One region of the Paenibacillus sp. JT22N15 genome, then DNA from elsewhere that is predicted to be linked to it. Evidence: predicted binding sites of a transcription regulator. Region 1 holds the regulator's gene; each other region holds the start of a gene.
What was found. The regulator Rex, encoded in region 1, represses fermentation and respiration genes when NADH is low (regulators of the CRP and FNR family bind a similar motif). The targets are predictions, from matches to a motif close to TTGTGAAATATTTCACAA.
Positions count from the first base shown of each region.

Region 2: the regulator Rex is predicted to act here: its motif matches at 1,248-1,265, upstream of AC50X8_RS23050 (L-lactate dehydrogenase).
Region 3: the regulator Rex is predicted to act here: its motif matches at 1,548-1,565, upstream of AC50X8_RS19420 (formate/nitrite transporter family protein).

Region 1 covers NZ_JBXENV010000007.1:206,265-210,538, reverse strand. The annotation lists gene AC50X8_RS15860 (hypothetical protein) at 1-460, opposite strand, end outside; gene AC50X8_RS15855 (amidohydrolase) at 460-1,761, opposite strand; gene AC50X8_RS15850 (redox-sensing transcriptional repressor Rex) at 1,742-2,398, opposite strand; gene dinG (ATP-dependent DNA helicase DinG) at 2,395-4,274, opposite strand, start outside.
Region 2 covers NZ_JBXENV010000012.1:102,598-106,871, reverse strand. The annotation lists T-box leader at 1-105, opposite strand, end outside; gene AC50X8_RS23050 (L-lactate dehydrogenase) at 171-1,136, opposite strand; gene AC50X8_RS23045 (EamA family transporter) at 1,537-2,604, shown strand; gene AC50X8_RS23040 (iron-containing alcohol dehydrogenase) at 2,730-3,893, shown strand; gene AC50X8_RS23035 (aminotransferase-like domain-containing protein) at 4,127-4,274, shown strand, end outside.
Region 3 covers NZ_JBXENV010000009.1:253,285-257,558, reverse strand. The annotation lists gene AC50X8_RS19430 (histidine kinase) at 1-537, shown strand, start outside; gene AC50X8_RS19425 (pectate lyase) at 670-1,341, opposite strand; gene AC50X8_RS19420 (formate/nitrite transporter family protein) at 1,626-2,447, shown strand; gene AC50X8_RS19415 (L-lactate dehydrogenase) at 2,512-3,435, shown strand; gene AC50X8_RS19410 (hypothetical protein) at 3,519-4,274, opposite strand, start outside.

The DNA.
Region 1 (4,274 bases):
CATAATAATATTTCGTTATCGCTTCATCACGGCTATAAAAAATTTCCCATACCGGCTCGCCGTTCAGCAAACCCGGCTGTGTTCTTTTAATATCCGCATCCGGCTCGCTGCCCAGTAAAGCAGTATCCGCCTGCTCTTGAGTAATATGCTCGGTCGCTTTCACCGTGAGCACAGGACCTTCCGCTGTCGTTAGAAATACATAAACGTCTTGTTCATCAGCCGTATTCCCTTTTACAACCCAGGAAATGCCATCCCACACCTGCTTCGTCATCCCGGTGACTTCCGTCAACTGCGCGGCTTCAATAGCATGCGCTTTAATAGGGGCTTCCTCTGCCCATAAATCCTTATGCACAGTTCGGTAATAAACAATCGTAACGGTCAGCAATGCGATAACAAAAATAACTGAAATAAAGACAGCCCGTTTTACCGTCCAAAACGGCTTTCTCGTTCTCGCCCGCATTATGCCTTCAACAGCCTCTCGAAGCTCGCCTGAGCATCGTGACGAATTTTCTCCTCATCAAGCAGCGTGCATTCGCCATCCCGTACAACTTGGCGGCCGTCCACCCATACATGCTTAACGTCGCGGCCAGAGCCGGCATATACCAAATGGGACACAATATCCGTCTGTGGATAAAAATGCGGCTGTTCAATATCGATCGCGATGAAGTCAGCCTTCATGCCAACGCGCAGGCGGCCAATGGAATCCTCCTGCCAAATGGAGCGAGCGCCGTATACCGTTCCCATACGCAAAGCTTCAATGGCTGGCACAACCGTAGGATCGCCAGAAACACCTTTATGCAGCAAAGCCGCAAGATTGATTTCCTTGAATAGATCAAGATTGTTGTTGCTCGCCGCGCTGTCCGTGCCTAATGATACAGTTACACCTGCGCGAAGCAAAGCAGGCACGCGGGCAATGCCGCTTGCCAGCTTGAGGTTGCTGACCGGGTTATGCGATACGGCTACTTTGCGTTCAGCCAGCAGCGCAATTTCCTCGTCATTCAAATGCACCGCATGAGCAACGAGCGCCGGACGCGAGAAGAAGCCTAAATTGTCGAGATGCTGAACGGGACGAACGCCATAATCGCGAACGTTCTGCTCTACTTCGGCAATCGATTCTGACATATGCGTATGCAGTGGCAAATCATAATCATGAGCGGCCTGAACAAATTTCTCAATATAATCTGGCGGGCATGTATAAGGCGCATGCGGCGAAATCATCGTCGTAATCCGGCCATCGGCCTTGCCGTTCCAATCGCGTGCGAAAGCAATCGCTTCCGCCAGCTTAGCTTGCTGTACATCCTCCGGGCAAAGGCCGATGACGCCGCGCGTCAGACAGCCGCGAATGCCGGACTGTTCAACAACTTCGGCCAGCTGGTCCATGCGGTCATACATATCCACGAAAGCTGTCGTACCGGATTTAAGCATTTCCACCACGGCAAGCGCGCTGCCCGCACGGGTATCAAGGTCGATGTATTTGCCTTCCATCGGCCACATTTTTTGCTCCAGCCATACTTGCAGGTTTTGATCATCGGAATAGCCGCGCAGCAAAGTCATAGCCGCATGTCCATGCGTGTTTACTAGACCCGGCATAAAAGCAAGCTTGCTGCCATCCAGCTTTTGCACATCGGCTTGCAGCCCAGTTGGAGCTTCTGCTCCGATATATGTAATGCGATCATCGGTTACAACCATATGCCCTTGCAGCACATGCTCGCCATCCTCCATCGTTACAAAACGTCCATTTTCAATCCAAATTTGGCTCATTTTCGTCATCCCTTTCCCTCTCCAAGTAATAGGCCAGACTTAGCAGCTCTTTCGTAAAGTCAGCATGATGTATGCGAATTTCCTCAGGTACCTTCAATATCGCTGGGGCAAAATTAAGCAAGCCTTCAATGCCGGCGTCAATAAATTGATTAGCAACGTTTTGCGCTTCAAATCCGGGAACGGTTATAATGCCGATCCGGATATTGTTTTCCTCCACCGTTTGTTTCAGCATATCCATCGGCATAACGGTCAAATTATTAATTTGCGAGCCGATTTTAGATGGATGCACATCAAACACCGCGATGATTTTCATATTGTCTTTGGAGTATTTATTATAATTGCACAGCGCATGGCCTAAATTACCAGCTCCGACAAGGGCGACATTTATCGTCTGATCAAGCTTGAGAATTTGGCGGATTTTTTCAATTAAATACGTCACATCATAGCCGATGCCCTTACGGCCAAAATCGCCGAAATACGCCAAGTCCTTGCGGATTTGCGCCGGATTCAAATCCAGCTTGACGCCAAGCTCCTGGGACGAAACGGTCTGCACCTCCCGGTTGTTCAGCTCGTTCAGCACTTGCAGGTAAATGGGGAGGCGTCTTACGACGGCCTCCGATATTTTCGTCTGCTTCACCCGTTCTCCTCCTCCCTCTCGGCACCAAGCCATTCTTTCATTCTCGGTACAATTTGCTCTATATGCATATGCTCAATTTTCGGGCCAGGCAAGGAATACAGAAAATGCTTGCCATAATACGTTTCAATCACTCGCGTATCATAAATAATGACAATGCCTTTATCCTTCGCCGTTCGCACGAGCCTGCCGAATCCCTGCTTGAAGCGAATAACCGCTTGCGGAATTGACAGCTTCATAAATGGATTTTGCTTTTGGCGCTGCAGCAATTCCGACTTCGCTTCCAGCAGCGGATGATTGGGCGGTTGGAACGGCAATCGGACGATGGCAAGGCAAGTCAAGGCTTCGCCTGGAATATCAACGCCTTCCCAAAAGCTGCTTGTACCAAGCAGTACGGACTCTGGCTGCTGTAAAAAACGACGCGTCAGCTTCGTACGATTGCCGCTGTCGATGCCTTGGCCCAGCACTTGAATGCTGGTGGCCGCGAGCGCCGCTTTAAGCGGGTCATATACCTGCTTGAGCATTCGGTAAGAGGTGAACAGCACCAGCATTCTGCCATTGGTCTGCTGCACTGCATCTGCCAAAGAAGAGACGAGCATTGAAATAAATGCGGGCTCGCCCGCCGAGCCTTTAAGAACAGGGAAATTGCGCGGAATAATGACGAGCGCCTGCTCCCGGTAATTAAACGGCGATGCCAGCTGCACGGTGCGCAATCTGCCCGCCTCTTCAAAGCCGCTAAGTCCAAGCTGCTCTTCGGCGAACTGGAATGACTTTTGCACCGAAAGGGTGGCTGACGTTAAAATAATGCTGTCCTTCACATCAAATAAATACTGCTGAAGCTGGCTGCTCACATCAATCGGCACCGCATAAAGATGCAGCGAGCGATGCTTGTAGGTCATGTTGGCTTCCAGCCAGAATACGTCAGTCGTCTGATCGACTTTCATAAAGCTGCGCAGATCATCCTTAACTCTCGTCAAATCGCGCAAAACGCCATTCAGATCCGTTACAAGCGCCTGTACGGCCAGCTCATCGATGCGGTCTTTAATTTCCTCGGACATTTTCTCAGCTGTCTTCAGCACGCGAATGAGCTCCGTATGAATATTGGTCTCTTCGGCGAGCACTTCGGACCAGCCTTCCGGCAGGCTATCGCCTCGCAGACGATAAACGGATTGATTGTTTTCACCCATCGCGTCAGGAGAAGCTTGCACAAAGCTGTACAGCATTTCAAACAGCCTCTCCCAATGCTCCTTCACTTCCGTGAAGGTCGGGATAATGGTGTCAATCGTTTCAAGCCAGCCTTGAACCCGCTCATCGCTTTCCTGCTGAAGATGAATGCGCAACGATGGCAGCAAGCCGGAACGACTATCCTTGAACATCCGCGTAATCGCATTCGTTATCGAATAATAGCCGAGCTGCATGCCTAAATGCTTGCTGGCTACTTCCTCCACATGATGTGCTTCATCGACAATCAAATGGCTGTAAGTCGGCAGCAGCCGATGATCCGCTTGAATGTCTGTAAACAGCATGGAGTGATTCGTAATGCACACATCGGCAATATTAGCTTCATGCTTAGCACGATGGTAATAGCAGCGTTTGAACCAAGGACAAGCCCGGTTCAGACAGGAATCTGCATCACTGGCAACGGTCGACCAGAAATCAGTCCCCTTGTTGCTGAAATTCAGCTCTTCCTGATCGCCTGTTTCCGTCTCGCCCAGCCAAACGACCATTTGCGAGGCAGTAATTGCATCATCAACGGGGGACATCATATCCCTCGTATTTATTTTACTTTCAAATTTGCGCAGGCACAAATAATTCCCTCTGCCCTTGAAAATAGAAGCTCGGAACTCTATCGGCAAAATCTGTTTAAGCAGCGGCACAT
Region 2 (4,274 bases), on a different contig from region 1:
CATCTCCCGGGTGCGCTTCACCTAATCGTCCATTGCCGGCTTCCACTGTCCCGGCTCGCTTGAAATGGCACCCATGTAGGTTACTCTCCCGTTCCTTGATGTTAATTAACAGCTATCATATCGGATACGATCAGAAAAATCAATCCGTTTTTAGTCGGCCAAGCTTGCAGCTATTCTTTCTCGGTTACGAGGCACAGGCTCTCAATCGCCTGGCGTATAATCGAGCATGAGCGCTCCATCAGCCGCTGCTCCCGCGTAGTCAGCTTGAGCTCGACGATTTCCTTAACCCCGCAGCGGGCGATGATCGCGGGGACGCCAGCGCATACTTGCTGCTGGCCATATTCGCCGTTTAATATCGCAGACACGGCAATAATGCGATGCTCATCGTTTAGAATAGAGCGGGTAATATGCGCCAGCGCATTGCCGATGCCAAAGCTGGTCGAGCCTTTGCGCGTATAGATTTCCCAGCCGGCATTGCGGGTCTGCTCCGCGAGCGCTCCGAGCTTCACATGCCCGAAGCGCTCGGGATGCTGGGCCAAAATATGCAGCAGCGGCTTGCCGCCAACCGTCACATGCGACCAGGCGGGAAACTGCGACTCGCCATGCTCCCCAAGCACATAGCCCTGCACGCTGCGGGCATCCACTGGAAAATGCTCGCAGAGCAGCGTCTTGAGCCGCGAGGAGTCGATGGACGTTCCGGTGCCAATCACTTGGCAACGCGGCATGCCGGACAGCTCCCACACGACATACGTCACAATATCCACAGGATTGGCGGCCGCTACAAAAATTCCGCTGAATCCGCTGTTCATAATGCGCGGAATCATCGTTTCATAAATCTCGCGCACCGTATGCAGCACATCAAGCCGATCATCGCTGCCGACGGGATACGCCCCAGCGCAGAGAAGGATAACGTCCACATCCCCGCACTGCTCCAGCGTTCCAGCAGCAACCTTTGTGCGGCCATGGACAAAGTCCATGCTGTGCGACAAATCGAGCGCCTGTGCATAGGCCCGGTCGAACGTGCGGTCAATGAGCAGCAGCTCATCGCAAATCGACTGGTTAATTAAGGCATACGCGCAGCTTGAACCGACCTGACCGACTCCTACAATAGCGACCTTGCGCGCTTTGTTTGCCATCCGTTTGCATCTCCTCCACCGTAACCTCGTTACGCTATTATATGCGGCATCCAGCCCATGATGTGACGGCTATGTTCAATCCATGTTTGTCTATGTCACATGGAAGCAAAAGCGTGAAAATATGCACATTTTGACCTGCCATCCTATGGCGGATAGAGCTTTGCTTTTCAACATATCCACAGAGTTATGCACATTATCAACAGAGTTCAAATGGAGTATTTTCCGCCACCTCCAATACTTATCCACAAGTGAACAGGGAGGATTGTCCACACTGTACAGGTCAGAAGTCCTAAGGTTGAATATAGATAAACCGCTTATTTTCGTACATTTACAATCTAACTTTCAGCTGTCATGATAGGGAAAGTATATGTGGGCAGACACAGATGGAGGAATGGAATTCATGTGGCTTGTATTATCCTTGCTGGCGGCGACGAGCTTTGGGCTGCGGGGGATTTTGTATCATTGGACGAGCCAGCAGGCGCTTAATCGCAATGCGCTGTTGTGTGGTGTATTTTTCTCAGGGGCGCTGATTACACTTGTTTGTACGCTGGCGACTGGAACATCTTTCACCGTTTCATCGCTTATTGGCGTGCAGATGGGACTGCTCTCTTTCGGCGCAAATGCGAGCATGTTCAAGGGCTTTGCCGTGGGCAAAGCCTCTATTGTTGCGATTTTGACCGCGCTTCCTTCGGCAATTGTCGTCGTTGTCGCCTTCGCGGTATGGGGCGAGACGCTCAATATGGCGCAGCTCAGCTCCTTTATTATCATTATTGCGGGTATATTGCTGGTGCGTTATTCCAATGATATTACCCGTGGCAATTTGCAAGGAGCGCAATGGGGGCTGCTGGCGATGCTGCTGTTTGCCGGAAACGATTTGTCGGGAAAATGGTCGACGATGATGGATGCGCCGTTGTTTCCGACGCTTGTCTGCATGTTCAGCAGCGGCTCGATCTGCTTTGGGCTTTGGTGGCTGCGCGACCTGCGCTCCGTACGTGCTGCTGCTGCGGCAGCAGGCCAAGCAGCGCAGGAGATAGCGGCAGGTGCCGCAGCAACTACTCTTAACGCTGTGAATACTCTCAATGCTCTTAATACGGTTAGTGCGGTTAATGCTGGTATCACGAGTGGCGCAAGAAACGGGACTGCGAGTCCAAGCACTCAGCCAATCGTGAGCGTGGCAGCTCAGGCAGCCAACCGAGCAGGCACAGCAGACAAACGCAGCTGGAGCTTCCGCCGCACGTTTTCCGTCGGGATGGCAGTCGGCATTACCAATGCAGTGGGCATGATGTTTATTGTGACGGCCTTTGATGTAGGGAAGGCGGGGCTGGTGTCGGCCGTAACGGCGCTTAATGTGCTAATCGTGCTGCTTTATACGCGGTTCGTTGTGAAGGAGCGGTTCTCCAAACTGGAGACGATCGGGATTTCGACCGCGTTCGCAGGCATCCTGCTCTTGCGTTTGTATGGCTCCTAATGTGAAGCGGCCTGCGCTGAATACAGGCGAGTTAAGTACGAAACGTCTATAACTTTAGAAAACTCAGTGAAAGTGTTATAATACAACCGTTCACTTATTTTACTTAACGGGAGGTTTCACTTACTATGAAAGATTTTGAATTGTACAACCCAACCAAGCTCATATTCGGAGCAGGGAAGGTACAGCAGCTTGGAGAGCTGGTCAAGCCATACGGAACGAAAGTTCTGCTCGTATACGGCGGCGGAAGCATCAAGCGTTCGGGGCTTTATGACGAAGTGATTTCCCAATTAAATAGCATTGGCGCAACCGTTCATGAACTGTCTGGCGTGGAGCCGAATCCGCGTCTAACGACAATTAATAAAGGGATCGACATTTGCCGCAGCGAAAAAATCGAGTTCGTGCTCGCCGTTGGCGGCGGTAGCGTGCTGGATGCTTCCAAGGCGATTGCAGCTGGGGCGCTCTATGATGGCGATGTGTGGGATTTCACGATCCGCAAAGCAGTCATCCAAGAGGCATTGCCTATCGGCACCGTGCTGACGCTTGCCGCTACCGGCTCGGAAATGAACGGCAATGCGGTTATTTCCAACTGGGAAACGCAGCAAAAACGCGGTCTCGGCAGCAAGCTTGTTTATCCGAAATTTTCGATTCTTGATCCGAAGCTGACATATTCCGTGCCGAAGGATCAGACGGCGAACGGCATTGTCGACATTATGTCGCATGTGTTCGAGCAATATTTCTCCCTGACGACCAATACGCCGCTGCAGGAGCGCTTTGCAGAATCCATTTTGCAAACGGTCATTGAAAATGGTGAAAAAGCAATCGAAAACGGCTCCGACTATGACGCCAGAGCGAATTTGCTGCTTGCCGGCACCTTTGCGCTCAACGGCACGCTGCCGATTGGCGTCGTGACGGACTGGGCGTCGCATGGCATCGAGCATGAGGTAAGTGCGATTTATGATATCGCACATGGCGCAGGACTTGCGATCATCTTCCCGAACTGGATGAAGCATGTGTATCAAGAGCGTATTGACCGCTTCGTGCAATATGCGGTACGGGTATGGAACATCGATCCGAGCGGCAAATCCGATGAGGAAGTGGCGCTTGCGGGTATTGAAGCGACACGCGCCTACTTTACGCGCATTGGCGAGCCTGCAACACTTGGCGAGCTGGGCATTGGTGGCGAGAACATTGACCGGATGGCGGCGGAAGCGACTGTATTCGGCCCAATCGGCTCCTTCAAGAGCTTGGACAAGGAAGCGGTCAAGAGCATCTTGACGGCGAGCCTGTAAGCCAGGAAGTCAAAGCTTTTATAAAGCATTCAGGTACTGCTGCGCAAGCAGCACGCCTGAGTGCTTTTTTTTCTGGCCAGCAATGGGTCTATATCATCTCCAATCCTTGAAATTTCAATGATGGAATAGAAAATCTCTATTATCCGTGCCGTTGACCGCTGCATATATGGAGTGATAAGTTAAATTCATATAAAATAATCGGAATAATCGGATATTAGAGGAGGCTTTTTCAGATGGGAGATCAAGCAGCAGCGTATCGTTTTGCCCGCAACTTGCCCGCACGATCCATTGGCGGAACGAAGGTGACAGACCCGCAGCATGTTCATTTGTCCTACGGCTTTCCGGCAACGGACTTGCTGCCGGTTGAGGAGCTGCATGCAG
Region 3 (4,274 bases), on a different contig from region 1:
CGAGAGCTGGCGCTGCGCGAAATTGCGGATGATGTCGATGAACGGCTGGAGTCGTGGGAACGCGGCCCTTCGCTTCGGGGGCCTTGGCGCAAGCGCGAGGTGATTTTTGTATGCATCGATTTAGGTGATCAGGCGGAAAGGCTGATTCGCCGCGGCTTTCGCATCGCTCACCGCTTGAAGGCAGAATGGCATGTCCATTATGTGCACAGCCGTAAAATTCAGCAAACCGAGGTGCAGCAAAAGCGGCTTCATGCGCTGCGGCAGCTGTGCGAGCGGCTTGGCGGCCAGCTGGCGGTAAGTGCGGCAGATAGACGCCAGGAAATTAGCGGAATTTTGCTGAAACAGATGGCTGACCTGCAAGCGACCCAGCTCATTATTGGACAATCGCGCCGGCCGCCGTGGCAAATGCTCGTCCGCAAAACGATTGTGCAGGATTTGCTGCGCTCCGCCAGACATTTGGATATGCTCATTGTCGCCAAATGGGAAACAGAGCCCATGCCGCCTAATCTCGGCACAGGCCCTGTTGATGATTTATAAACAGGCTTACTTACGGGGGACGGCTATCCTTCCAAACGCTAGGCTCTGCGGCTCAGGCTCAGGCTCAGGTTCAAGCTAAGGCTTAAGCTAAAGCTTAAGCGGCATTGCCGCGTCTTTTTTTGGAAGGATTGCCTAATAAGCCGTGTTTCCGGATTGACTGGTTTTGCCGGATGCAAAACCTTTGAACAGCGTCGGCACGCCAGAATAGCGCGTGTTTGTTATTTTGCCCGTTGTGGAGCTGCTGTCTGTACGCAAAATGGAATCCTTCACCTTGGAAATATCGCTATTTGAAACATTCATGGATACCGAATAAGAGGTGCCGCCATTTTGACGAACGAGCTTGCCGATGTCATTGGCCTTGAAATTTTTAATATTGATCGTGCCGGATGCATTCATTTGGAACACCTTGTCATAGGCTTTATATGCGCCGCCGCCTGTAATATTAACGGTACCGGAAGATTTTAGAGTCAAAGCGTCCTCGCCTACATCCTGCCATGTCACATTCTCAATATTGCAGCTGCCATAGCAGTGAACGCCGTCGGCAGCAGGAGCGCCGATAATGACATTTTTCAGCGTTGCGCCTGCCTCCAGACGGAATACCGGCTTCTGGTTCTCAGCCTGGCTGCCATCCCCTAACGTACTCGGGTTCGCGACAAAAACTTTGCCTTTGCCGTCATAGGTCGTATTTTTAGGAACAATAATGGTAGCGTTTACAACTTCTGCCGCTGATACAGGGGCAGGCTGCACACCAGCAATTGCAATAATAAGGGCCAAAGATAATAGAGCACCAATCCATTTTTTCATCGAATAAACTCTCCTTTATTCCATTTAATTTGGTTGTGGTGAAGCCTCATTCTTTAATGCCGCTATATTTATGCAAATAGATGTGCACCTCCGTTTGCATCTACAAGAAGACTACCTAATTTTTGCCATTACAGGAATAATCATTAGCTCAGTAGTTGTCCACTCCGCCGGGAATCCCTTATTTCTGTAACAATTTTCGCCTTTACCTGTGAGGAATGTCACAATCGACTGTGTCCCTCCTGTGTTATTCTAACCTCAGTAAGCAGCAAGAGGAGTGAATGCTCATGGAAACTGAACCGCTACGCAAGGTCGAGCAACTCGCACACAAGAAGCATATGATTTTTCAGCAAAGCCGCATCCGGTATATTTCCAGGTCCATGCTCGCCAGCATGTTCATTGGCTTTGGCGTTATAGTCGCCTTTAAGACGGGTAACTTTTTTTACGCCGAGCATTCTCCACTCGCTTATCCGATGGCCGCGCTAACGTTCGGAGCTGCGATTATTCTCATCGCATACGGCGGCGGCGACTTGTTTACCGGCAATACGTTTTATTATTCGTTTACCGCGCTCCGGCGCAAGCTCAAATGGACCGACGCCATCAAAATGTGGCTGACCAGCTACGCTGGCAACCTGCTTGGCGCAGCCGTGTTCGCCCTGCTCATTATGACAACCGGACTGTTCGACAGCGAGAAGGTCAATACGTTCCTGCTCAGTGTCGTCGAAGCGAAAATGCATACGTCGTCGATGGAGCTTTTTTTCCGGGCGATTTTATGTAACTGGCTAGTCTGTCTCGCCTTTTTTATCCCGATGGGCATGAAGCATGACGGGGCAAAAATGTTTTCCATGATGCTGTTCGTCTTCTGCTTCTTTATTTCGGGCTACGAGCATAGCATTGCCAACATGTGCACCTTTGCTATTGCACTAGTCGTCGACCATCCAGACACGATTACTTACGGCGGCGTCATTCACAATCTTGTGCCTGTCACACTGGGCAATCTGATTGGCGGCGGCGTATTAATGGGATATATGTATTATTTCGTGAACAAGCCTTATTTCGACAAAGAGGATCACGCGCAAGAGCAAGAACAGAAGGAATTGCAGAAGTAATTCAGGAGTAATGGCAAAAGCAAAACTAGAAGCAACTACACCATTAGACGGGGAGAGATCGGATATGAAAAAATCAAGAATTGTTGTCATTGGCGCTGGGGCTGTAGGCTCAACAACCGCTTATACACTGCTGCTTCGCAATCGCATGGATGAGCTGGTGCTTATCGATGCCAATGAGAAGAAAGCGATCGGCGATGCGCTCGACATGAACCACGGCATGCCGTTCCTTGGCGGCACGAAGGTATGGGCAGGCACTTACGAGGACTGCAAAGGCGCGGACATCATTATTATTACGGCCGGTGTGGCCCAGCGTCCAGGCGAAGAGCGTATTCAGCTGCTGAAGCGCAACGTAGCGATTTTTGACCAAATTATTGATGAGGTCTTGAAATATAATGACGATGGCATTCTGCTGATCGCCTCGAACCCAGTGGACGTCATGAGCTACTTCTCCTTGCGAAAATCGCGCTGGCCCGTTAACCGCGTCATCGGTTCAGGCACGCTGCTCGACAGCGCACGCTTCCGCTATCTGATTGGCGAAGAGCTGAACATTGATCCGCGCAGCGTCCACGCCCCAATTATCGGGGAGCATGGCGATTCCGAGCTGCCGGTATGGAGCCTGTCGAACGTTGCGGGTACAGAGCTAGGACTGAACGACGAACAGAAAGAACGGATTTTCACCGGCACACGCGATGCCGCTTACCAAATTATCGAAGCAAAAGGCGCGACGTATTACGCCATCGCTCTGGCACTCGACCGCATCTGTACCGCGATTCTGCAAGATGAAGGCGCCGTGCTGAACGTATCGACCCTGCTCGACAACTACCTCGGCGTATCCGATGTATACATCGGCGTTCCATGCGTCGTTGATCGCAGCGGTATCCGCAACGTTCTGGAGCTGACACTGTCGGACGAAGAAACGGCGCTGTTCCAGAAGTCGGCGAACAAGCTGAAAGGCTTGATTGAGTCGATTCGGGATGAGATGGAATAGAACAGAATAAGAAATACAGAACAGTCTGCCGCTTAATATCGGCAGACTGTTCTTAATTACAATAGTTTTAATTAATTCGACATTTATCGATGCACGATCCGATCCAATCGTTCTGAAATCCCCTCTACGTATCGTGTATCGATATCGTCATTCATTTTTTCAATCATTTTCAAATATTGCCGATATTGCTCGTTAAGCTCTCTCATTCGCCGCTTGCTCCGAAGCATACACAAGCCTTGAAAAAACCAGTCGCGTTTCTTCCACTTCACCGGTTCAATCCGAAATAACTGATGTTTGTCCAAATACTCCTGCTGTATGTCGAATTGGGCATACGTCCGCAGCCTGTCTTCCATTTCCAGCTTAATCTCCTCCAGCCTAATTGCGAGCAGCTCGTAATCCGGGTTTGGGCGATACGCTCTGGCACTTAGAAGATGCCGCTTGGCAGATTGCGCTGCCTCCAGTATCTGCTGTCTGTTCGCATATCTGTGTTTCAGCAACACAGCCACCTTTCTTGCAATGAAATAACGCTGCCGTCTATTCCGATTTACATATAGACTAAACTTATCCCATAACCCTAGTTGTGGGTATTGAGCAATAAATGTAATCGCTGCAAACCGTTCGCTGCCCCCTTGACCGGAAAGCTGCTTGTCGTCAAGCTGCTGCTCCACCTCCGTAAAATAGGCATGTAAATGATGGAAATACCGCTCCAGCTCCTGCTCGGCATATACGCCTCTACCCTTCGCCCAACTAAGAAACGTATAAATAATAACATCGACTATTATAAATGTAGCAAAAACACTATTGATCTCGTTCATAATCTTAAATGAAGACTGAATCGT